Linked DNA regions of Nitratifractor salsuginis DSM 16511. The protein of the gene in region 3 binds, or shares a complex with, the protein of the main gene of each other region. Links are inferred from orthologs where the notes say so. Each region holds a gene or a part of one and is shown on either strand. Other genes may lie near its edges.

Region 1 (3,130 bases), 930 kb from region 3 along the record:
TGCAAATGTCGCCTTTGAAATCGACCACGTTGTTTTCGCTGAAATCCTTGGGGTCGACCACTTCGGCGTTGATGTTGGTGAAAATTTTGAATTCGTCGCTGACCCGGATATCGTAGCCGTAGCTGCTCAATCCGTAGCTGACGACCCCTTCCCCGACCAACCCTTCGCAAAAGGGTTCGATCATCTTATGTTTGAGTGACATTTCCCGGATCCATCTGTCGGCTTTGAGTCCCATCTCTCTCCTTCGATTTTTACGGTTTTTCGACGATAATCTGCCGATTTTTTACAATTATTCCGCGAAAACGCATTGTTTATGCAAGTATGGATATAATATGCCATTATATCTCAAGGGCTGTTTCCCACCCTTGAAAACAGAGGAGAAAGAATGAAATTTGATGAAATCAAAGAGTTGATGCGCCTCTTTGGCAAAAGCAAACTCGATCGGATTCAGATCAAGCAGAAAGATTTCGAGATCGAGATGGAAAAGGGCGGAGAGACTGTCGTCGTGGAAGCGGCTCCCTCGGCGCAGGTTCAGGCTACACCGGCTCCCGCGGCGATTCCCGCCTCTTCGGGTAGTAATGCTGCTGAAGCGGCTCCCGCTCCCGAGGCCAAGAAGGGAGAGCTGATCACTTCACCCATGGTCGGGACTTTCTATGCTTCCCCCTCTCCGGATTCTCCTCCGTTTGTGAAAGTAGGAGACACGGTCCGCAAAGGCCAGACCCTTTGCATCCTCGAGGCAATGAAGATCATGAACGAATTGGAGGCGGAGTTCGATTGTAAGATCCTGGAAGTCCTGGTCGAAGACGGGGAACCGGTAGAGTATGACAAGCCCCTCTTCCGGGTGGAGAGACTCTAAATGGCCGAGATCAAACGTATCCTCATCGCCAACCGGGGCGAGATCGCCCTGCGGGCCATCCGCACCATCAAAGAGATGGGCAAAGAGGCGGTAGCGGTCTACTCCACCGCCGACAAGGACGCCCACTACCTCAAGCTGGCCGATGCCGCTATCTGTATCGGCGGCCCCAAGTCCCAGGAGAGCTATCTAAATATCCCTGCCATCATCTCCGCGGCGGAGCTGGCGGAGTGTGATGCGGTCTTTCCCGGTTACGGCTTTTTGAGCGAGAATCAGAACTTCGTGGAGATCTGTGAGCATCACGGCCTCAAATTCATCGGTCCCAGTGTCGAAGTGATGCAGATGATGGCCGACAAATCCAAAGCCAAGCAGGTGATGGCCGAAGCGGGAGTCCCCACCATCCCCGGCAGTGACGGGGCGGTTGCAAATGCCGAAGAGGCCAAAAAACTGGCCAAGGAGATCGGCTACCCGGTAATCCTCAAAGCCGCCGCCGGCGGCGGAGGCCGGGGAATGCGCGTGGTCGAGGATGAGAGCTACATCGAAAACGCCTTCCTCGCCTGCGAAGCCGAAGCGGTCAACGCCTTCAGTGACGGGACGCTCTATATGGAGAAGTTCATCGAAGCCCCCCGCCACGTGGAGGTGCAGGTAATGGGTGACAGCCACGGCAACGCCATCCATATCGGGGAGCGGGACTGCTCCATGCAGCGGCGCCATCAGAAACTCATCGAAGAGTCACCCGCCCTGGTGCTCGACGACGCCCGGCGCAAAGAGCTCCACGAAGCGGCGGTTCGGGCGACGAAACATATCGGCTACGAGGGGGCCGGGACCTTCGAGTTTCTCGTGGACAAGCACAAGAATTTCTACTTCATGGAGATGAATACCCGTCTTCAGGTAGAGCACTGCGTCAGCGAAATGGTCAGCGGCCTCGATATCATCGAATGGATGATCCGGGTCGCCGAAGGAGAGGCGCTCCCTCCCCAGGAGGCGATCACCCTCAAGGGCCATGCCATCGAGTGCCGCATCACCGCCGAGGACCCCGTGAGCTTCCTCCCCAGTCCCGGCAAGATCCAGAAATGGATCGCCCCCGGAGGCAAGGATGTCCGCCTCGATACCCACGCTTATTGCAACTACATCATCCCCACCTACTACGACTCCATGATCGGCAAAGTGATCGTCTGGGGCGAAAACCGCGATCGGGCCATCGCCAAGATGCGCCGTGCCCTGGACGAGTTCGAAGTGGGGGGTGTGCGCACCGTGATCGAATTCCACCGCAAAATGATGCGCAACCCTGATTTCATCTCCAACAACTTCGATACCAAGTATCTGGAAAATTACAAAGGCTGAGAGCGTGAAAATTCTCGTCACCGGCACCGCCGGTTTTATCGGTTTTCACCTCGCCAAGCGGCTCCTGGAACGGGGCGATGAAGTGGTGGGCCTGGACAATATCAACGACTACTACGATCCGAAAGTCAAGTACGGCCGCCTGCGGGAGACCGGGATCGAAGGGGATGAGGCGATCGAGTATGCCAAACCCGTTCAAAGCAGCCGCTACGAAAACTACCGTTTCATCAAGCTCAATCTCGAAGACCGTGCCGCCATCGAGGAACTTTTTGAAAAGGAGCGTTTCGATGCGGTGTGCAATCTGGCCGCCCAGGCGGGGGTGCGCTACAGCCTGACCAATCCCCATGCCTATGTCGACAGCAATATCGTCGGTTTCGTCAACATCCTGGAAGCCTGCCGGCATAATGGAGTGGGCCACTTGGCCTATGCCAGCAGTTCCAGTGTCTACGGGCTGAATGAGACGATGCCCTTCAGTACCCACGACAACGTGGATCATCCCATCAGCCTCTATGCCGCCAGCAAAAAGTCCAACGAACTGATGGCCCACACCTACAGCCACCTCTACGGTCTTCCTACCACCGGCCTGCGCTTCTTCACCGTCTACGGCCCCTGGGGACGCCCCGATATGGCCCTCTTTCTCTTCACCAAAGCGATCCTGGAAGATCGTCCCATCGATGTCTACAACTACGGAGAGATGCAGCGGGATTTCACCTATGTCGACGATATCGTCGAAGGACTGGTCCGGGTGATCGACCATCCCCCCAAAGGCAATCCTGAGTGGAGCGGCAAAGCCCCCGATCCCGGCAGCTCCAGAGCTCCCTACAAAATCTACAACATCGGCAATAACAACCCCGTCAAACTGATGGATTTCATTACGGCTATCGAAGAGGCGATCGGGAAGGAAGCGAAAAAGAATCTTCTGCCGATCCAACCCGG
Region 2 (2,989 bases), 510 kb from region 3 along the record:
CTTGGGCAGGGAGGAGCACTCAATGCTCCAGTCAGGCTCCCGATCTAAAACTTCGGAAATCTCCCCAAGGGCCCGGCGGTAAGCGTGCAGCCCCGGCAGGATCATTCCCCCTTCGTAGCGCCCCCCGACCACTCTGTCCACCGTCAAGGCGCTGCCGGCATCCACAAAAAGCCCCTCGTCCCGGCTCAGGCAAAGCGCCCGGCGATCCACGCCCATCCCCTCGTAGCTACCGGGCAGATCGATCTTCGATTCCAGATCCTTCCAGTAAGTCAATGCCACGATCTTTTTTCGCACTTCGGGATCGACACAGATATAGTACAGTATCCGATCACCAAAAGCTTCGATCGCATCCTCCGGCTCCAGGTGGAGCACCCGGCCCTCTTCGTAGATATGTATGTGGGTATTGCCGACATCCGCAAGAATCACAGCTCCTCCTTGGCCCGATGCCGCAGCCAGTAAAAGAGGCTTAGTCCCGCTACCCCCACCAATGCCAGCAGCGTGGCATTGTGGAGGTAGTGCGCTACCCGGTCCTCGTGAGCCCCCAGGAAATACCCCAGCAGCCCCAGGACCGTCACCCAGATCCCGGCCCCCAAAGCCGTATAGAGAGCGAAGCGACCTACGGGCATCCGCGCCAAGCCCGCCGGGAGGGAGATGTACTGGCGGATTCCGGGGATCAGCCGCCCGTTGAAGGTAGAGATCTCTCCGTGCCTGGCAAAAAAGCGTTCCAAGTGATCCAAAGTTTCGGGTTTGAGGAAGAGATAGCGACCGTAGCGCAGCAAAAAAGGCCGCCCGAAGTGCATCGCCAGCCAATAATTGAAAAGCGCCCCCGCCAACGACCCCGCGATCCCCACACCGATGGCCAAAAGAAGACTCATCTCCCCCTTGAAAGCCAGGTAACCCGCAGGGATCATAATCACTTCACTGGGAAAAGGGAAAAAGGAACTCTCCAGAAACATAGCGGCGAAGATACCGAAATATCCCCAGGCATTGACGGTTTGGACGATCCAGTCGACGATGGAGTGCAACTGAATGTTGCACTCCATCGTCGAAATGAGGAATGAGGAATGAGGAATGAGGAATTTTGGATGGCTTTGCTCTGCAAAGCCCCGTCTTTTAATCAAGAGCATCGCTAAGCGATGCTTACCGCAACCATTCATCATTCATCATTCACCATTAACCATTCACCTACTCATTCTCTTTGTAGGCCCCGATGGAGGTGAGTTTCTCGTAGCGCTTCTGCACGAGCTCCTCTTTGCTCAACTCCCGCAGGCTTCGGACGGACTGGAGATAGTACTCTTTGACCTTTTCGGCGGCACTGTCCATATCCCGATGGGCACCGATGAGGGGTTCGTCGATGATGTCGTCGATGAGACCGTACTCTTTGAGGGCATCGGGAGTGATCTTGAGGGCTTTGGTCGCCTGCTCTACCTTGCTGGGATCGTTCCAGAGAATGGCGGAACATCCTTCGGGCGAAATAACGGCGAAGACCGAATAGCGCATCATCGCCAGCTTGTCCGCCACGCCGATAGCCAGGGCCCCGCCAGAGCCTCCCTCGCCGATGACGACGGAGATGAGGGGAACCTTGACGCCGGAGAGTTCGAAGAGGTTTCTGGCGATCGCTTCGCTCTGGCCCCGCTCCTCGGCACCGATCCCCGGATAGGCGCCCGGAGTGTCGATGAGCATCAGCACGGGGATGTCGAACTTCTCCGCCAGCTTCACGGCCCGAAGGGCTTTGCGATACCCCTCGGGATGGGGCATTCCGAAGTTTCGGCGGAGTTTATGCTTGGTCCCCCGTCCCTTCTGCTCACCGATGAGAACGGTCTTCTGCCCGCCGATCCAGCCCAGATAGCAGAGGATTGCCGGATCGTCCCGATACATCCGGTCTCCGTGGATCTCCTGGGCATTTTCCATAATCCGGCGCACATAGTCCAATGCATAGGGACGGTCGGGATGGCGGGCCAATTGGAGTTTCTGATAATCACTCAAAGAGCCGAAGGTCTTTTTGACCTCCTTCCCCAACTCTTTTTCGAGGATCTCAACCGCATCCTGATCCCCGCGGGCCTTGGCCGACTCGATATCCTTTTGGATCGCTTCGATCGGTTTTTCGAAATCGAGATAGGTGGCCATCGGAGACGCCTCAGACCCGCTTGAAAATGACGACACCGTTGGTGCCGCCGAAACCGAAGGAGTTGCTCATCACCACATCGAGCTGCGCTTCTCTCGCTTCGTTGGGGACATAATCCAGATCGCAGTTCTCGTCGGGGGTGGTGTAGTTGATGGTGGGCGGGATGATGCCCCGATCCATCGCCATCAGGGAGATCACCGCCTCGATCGAGCCAGCCGCTCCCAGACAGTGACCGATCTGCCCCTTGGTGGAGCTGACCGGCGGGCAATTCTCTTTGCCGCCGAAAAGCTCTTTGAGCGCAGCGGTCTCGTTCTTGTCGTTGATGGGCGTGGAAGTACCGTGGGCATTGACGTAATCGACCTTGGGCCGGCCGGCCATCTCATAGGCTGCCTTCATCGCCCGCAGCGGCCCGTCCATCGTGGGCGTGGTGATGTGGTTGGCATCGCCGCTCTCGCCGAAGCCGATCAATTCACCGTAAATCTTGGCTCCACGAGCCTTGGCCGCCTCATACTCTTCGAGGACCAGGGCTCCGGCCCCCTCACCCATAATAAAGCCGTCACGCTCCGCGTCGAAGGGACGGGAAGCGTGTTTCGGATCATCGTTGCGAGTCGAGAGGGCTTTCATCGCCGCGAATCCGCCGACGCCGATCCCGGTAATGGCCGCTTCGCCTCCGACAACCAGCATCCGGTCCGCTCCGCCGATCATAATGGTCTTGGCCGCTTCGTCGATGGCATGGGTTCCGGCGGCACAAGCGGTAACGGAACCGAGGTTGGGGCCTTTGAGAGTGTGGGCAATGGAGACGAAACCTCCCAGCATATTGGCCAAAGCCGAAGGGATGAAGAAGGGAGAGATCCGACGGGGACC
Region 3 (3,020 bases):
CCGGTGGACAAGGGCGGTATCGGCCGGGTAGGGTATCCCCTGGTCGCCGACCTGACCAAGCAGATCGCCCGGGATTATGACGTCCTGCTCAATGAAGCCGTCGCACTGCGGGGTTCCTTCCTCATCGACAAGGACGGCACCGTCCGCCACGCGGTCATCAACGATCTGCCTCTGGGACGGAATGTCGACGAGATGCTCCGTATGGTCGATGCAATGCTCTTTACCAACGAGCACGGTGAAGTCTGCCCCGCCAACTGGCACAAGGGCGAAGAGGGGATGAAACCCGATACCGAAGGGGTCGCCGAGTACCTCGCCAAGCACGCCGAAGAGCTCTAGGCTTCCGGCACTGCCGAGCGGCGGCTTCGGTATTCTGCGCATCTATTTTGCTAGAATGTCGAATCAGCCACTCTATAATGAGAAGGATAGACGAGTGAAAAACTATGCCGAAATTTTGAAAGAGCACGGGCTCAAAGCCACCTTTCAGCGTATGACCATCCTGGCGGCCATCGACAGGATGGGGCATGCCAATGTGGATGAAATCTACGAGGAGGTTCGCCAGAGCCATCCCACCCTCTCGCTGGCTACCGTCTACAAAAACATCGTCACGATGGTGGAGCAGGGGGTCCTGGTCGAAGTCCCCATCGTCGGGAAAAAATCGAAATATGAACTCAAAAAGAAGGAACATCTTCATCTGATCTGCACGGAGTGCGGTAGTGTCCGGGATCAGGCCCTCGATGAGATCCTCAGCGAAGACACCGACAAAGTGGCCTGGGACTCCTCCTTCGAGCTCAAAGAGCGCCAACTCAACCTCTACGGCATCTGCAGCGATTGCCGAAACAAGCAAGCCTCCGCCTAAGAGCCTTCCCGCTCCTCCCTCACTTTTCAAGCACCGATTGGATATAATCTACCCAAAATCATCGTCCCGAAACGGGAAGGAGTGCTTATGAATTTCGGCAATCTCTTCCGGGGTATGCGCAAGCAGCAGAGCAATGACGCCCCCAGCCACTGGATCAAATGTCCCAAATGCCTCTCTTTGATGTACTACAAAGAGGTCGAAGCCAAACACAACGTCTGCCCCAAATGTTCCCACCATTTCCGGATCGGGGCGAAAGAACGCATTGAATTGCTGGCGGACGAGGGGAGCTTCGAAGAGAAGGATGCCGGTCTGGTTCCCGTCGATCCCTTGAAATTCGTCGATAAAAAGAGTTATAAAAAACGAATCGAAGAGAATAAAGCCAAAACGGGTGGCCGCACCTCCTCCGTGATCAGCGGCAGTTGCACCATCGAAGGGCAGCCGACGGAGCTGGTCGTCTTCGACTTCGCCTTTATGGGGGGAAGCCTGGGCTCCGTAGAGGGGGAAAAGATCGTCCGTGCCGTCCACCGGGCCATCGAGCGCCAGGCCGGAGTCGTTATCGTCTCCGCCAGCGGCGGGGCGCGGATGCAGGAAAGCACCTTCAGCCTGATGCAGATGAGCAAAACTTCTGCCGCGCTTCATCGCCTTCACGAAGAGGGGCTCCCCTTCATCTCTGTCCTCACCGATCCCACGATGGGCGGGGTGAGCGCCTCTTTTGCCATGCTGGGCGATATTATTATGGCCGAGCCCAACGCCCTGATCGGTTTTGCCGGACAGCGGGTCATCAAGCAGACCATCGGCGCCGACCTTCCCGAAGGCTTTCAGCGGGCGGAATTCCTCCTCGAACACGGCCTCATCGATATGGTCGTCGACCGGAACAATATGAAAGAGAGCATCGGCAACTTTCTCAAACTCTTTCTCCAGCAAAAATGAGCCTCTTTCGATGAGTCGCACGGCGTTTTGTTCCCTTTCTCTACTTTTACTTTTGTCCACGCAATCTGTCTCCGCTACCGGTTCGGCATCCGGAGCTTGCCCCACCTGTTCCGCGGTAAAATCAAGTATGATTTGTGATTATCATGTCGGCAAACTTCATAATCGCAGCTATCAGCCAAGTTGCCTGGACTATGCCCGATATGTCGATATCGACGGAGCCCATGCCAAGGCTGCCTGGTACTATCTCCTGGGCAATCGCCCAGATATGGCACTCCGTGCGGCCCGTAAGGCGTTGGGAGAAGGGCAGAGCTATGCTGCCGAGTATGCCTGGTTTGCCTTGGTCATCGAAGGTAAAGCGGAGGAGACTGCAAAATTGATGAAACACCATCTTCCGACCATCCGTGCCATAGGTAAGGGGTTTACCCGGGATCTCGACCTGATGAAAACCCTCTATCCCAAAGTAGGTTTCCGAAATATTTCACACGAAACTTAACCAATATGACAAGGTTTTGAAATTGTTGATGAGTTTGAAAAGAAAGCAAAAAAATGGATTGTGGAAAAAAGGGGGATGGAAAATCGGTTCCGCTGAAAGCGAAACCTGAAAGGTTTAGAGAGGGGTGACGTTCTCGGCCTGGGGGCCTTTCATTCCTTCACCGATCTCGAAAGAGACTTTCTGGCCCTCGTAGAGAGAGACGCGGCCGCCTTCAGGGTTGTTGACTTGACGGAAGTGAACGAAAACATCGTTCCCACCATTGTCCTGCTGAATAAAACCGTAACCTTTTTCGTCGTTGAACCATTTAACGGTTCCGTGATGCAATTCTGCCATTGTAGTACCTTTTTGATGTAATATTGAATCAAAATGTCGGGGAGTCTTCAGGGTCTAGCGGAGCAACGGTAAAGCGGCAACACGTCTAACACACAGAAGATGAACTCGAACCTCATCTATCTTCGGGGACCATTATAGCTGCAATATTCCGCAATAGCAAGGCTTTTGGAGAAATTCTTTCTTTTTTCTCAATCGACCGGGATAAAGGCCTCGGTCCGGCCCTTGTATTCGAGATAGAGATCCCCGTCGTGATAGTCGGGAAGGCGCTTGCAGGAGATATGTTTGAGGGACTGGGGTTCGATGGGTGTGGGGGGGACGACTCCGGAGTAAGAGCGCAGCGTGGCGGGGTAGAGGGAAGTATTGAGGATCCAGAAATCACTGTAATCGGGATGCTCCGCCAACTCCTTC

Evidence for each region.
Region 1: the proteins of accD (region 3) and NITSA_RS10075 are in contact, whole or in part, in a solved structure (PDB 8UXZ), measured with the Escherichia coli proteins. The link is inferred for Nitratifractor salsuginis DSM 16511 from one-to-one orthologs.
Region 2: the proteins of accD (region 3) and accA are in contact, whole or in part, in a solved structure (PDB 8UXZ), measured with the Escherichia coli proteins. The link is inferred for Nitratifractor salsuginis DSM 16511 from one-to-one orthologs.

Annotation. Positions count from the first base shown.
Region 1 is NC_014935.1:1,971,643-1,974,772, reverse strand. What follows is about bases 53-3,026. They hold NITSA_RS10075 (acetyl-CoA carboxylase biotin carboxylase subunit), read left to right. Parts: upstream 53-856; coding sequence 857-2,197; downstream 2,198-3,026. Other genes in these bases: NITSA_RS10070 (NAD-dependent epimerase), read left to right, coding at 2,202-3,026; accB (acetyl-CoA carboxylase biotin carboxyl carrier protein), read left to right, coding at 386-856; dcd (dCTP deaminase), read right to left, coding at 53-235. Also shown: more of dcd, read right to left, coding at 1-52; more of NITSA_RS10070, read left to right, coding at 3,027-3,130. UniProt on the Escherichia coli protein: This protein is a component of the acetyl coenzyme A carboxylase complex; first, biotin carboxylase catalyzes the carboxylation of the carrier protein and then the transcarboxylase transfers the carboxyl group to form malonyl-CoA.
Region 2 is NC_014935.1:532,231-535,219, reverse strand. Bases 157-2,989 are described here. They hold accA (acetyl-CoA carboxylase carboxyl transferase subunit alpha), read right to left. Parts: upstream 2,128-2,989; coding sequence 1,186-2,127; downstream 157-1,185. Other genes in these bases: NITSA_RS02675 (beta-ketoacyl-ACP synthase II), read right to left, coding at 2,138-2,989; NITSA_RS02685 (DedA family protein), read right to left, coding at 423-1,043; NITSA_RS02690 (type III pantothenate kinase), read right to left, coding at 157-426. In the rest of the region: more of NITSA_RS02690, read right to left, coding at 1-156. UniProt on the Escherichia coli protein: Component of the acetyl coenzyme A carboxylase (ACC) complex. First, biotin carboxylase catalyzes the carboxylation of biotin on its carrier protein (BCCP) and then the CO(2) group is transferred by the carboxyltransferase to acetyl-CoA to form malonyl-CoA.
Region 3 is NC_014935.1:1,039,382-1,042,401, forward strand. What follows is about bases 1-2,864. They hold accD (acetyl-CoA carboxylase, carboxyltransferase subunit beta), read left to right. Parts: upstream 1-943; coding sequence 944-1,786; downstream 1,787-2,864. Other genes in these bases: NITSA_RS05225 (peroxiredoxin), read left to right, coding at 1-336; NITSA_RS05230 (Fur family transcriptional regulator), read left to right, coding at 431-856; NITSA_RS05240 (hypothetical protein), read left to right, coding at 1,914-2,279; NITSA_RS05245 (cold-shock protein), read right to left, coding at 2,394-2,612; NITSA_RS05250 (hypothetical protein), read right to left, coding at 2,801-2,864. Outside these bases: more of NITSA_RS05250, read right to left, coding at 2,865-3,020.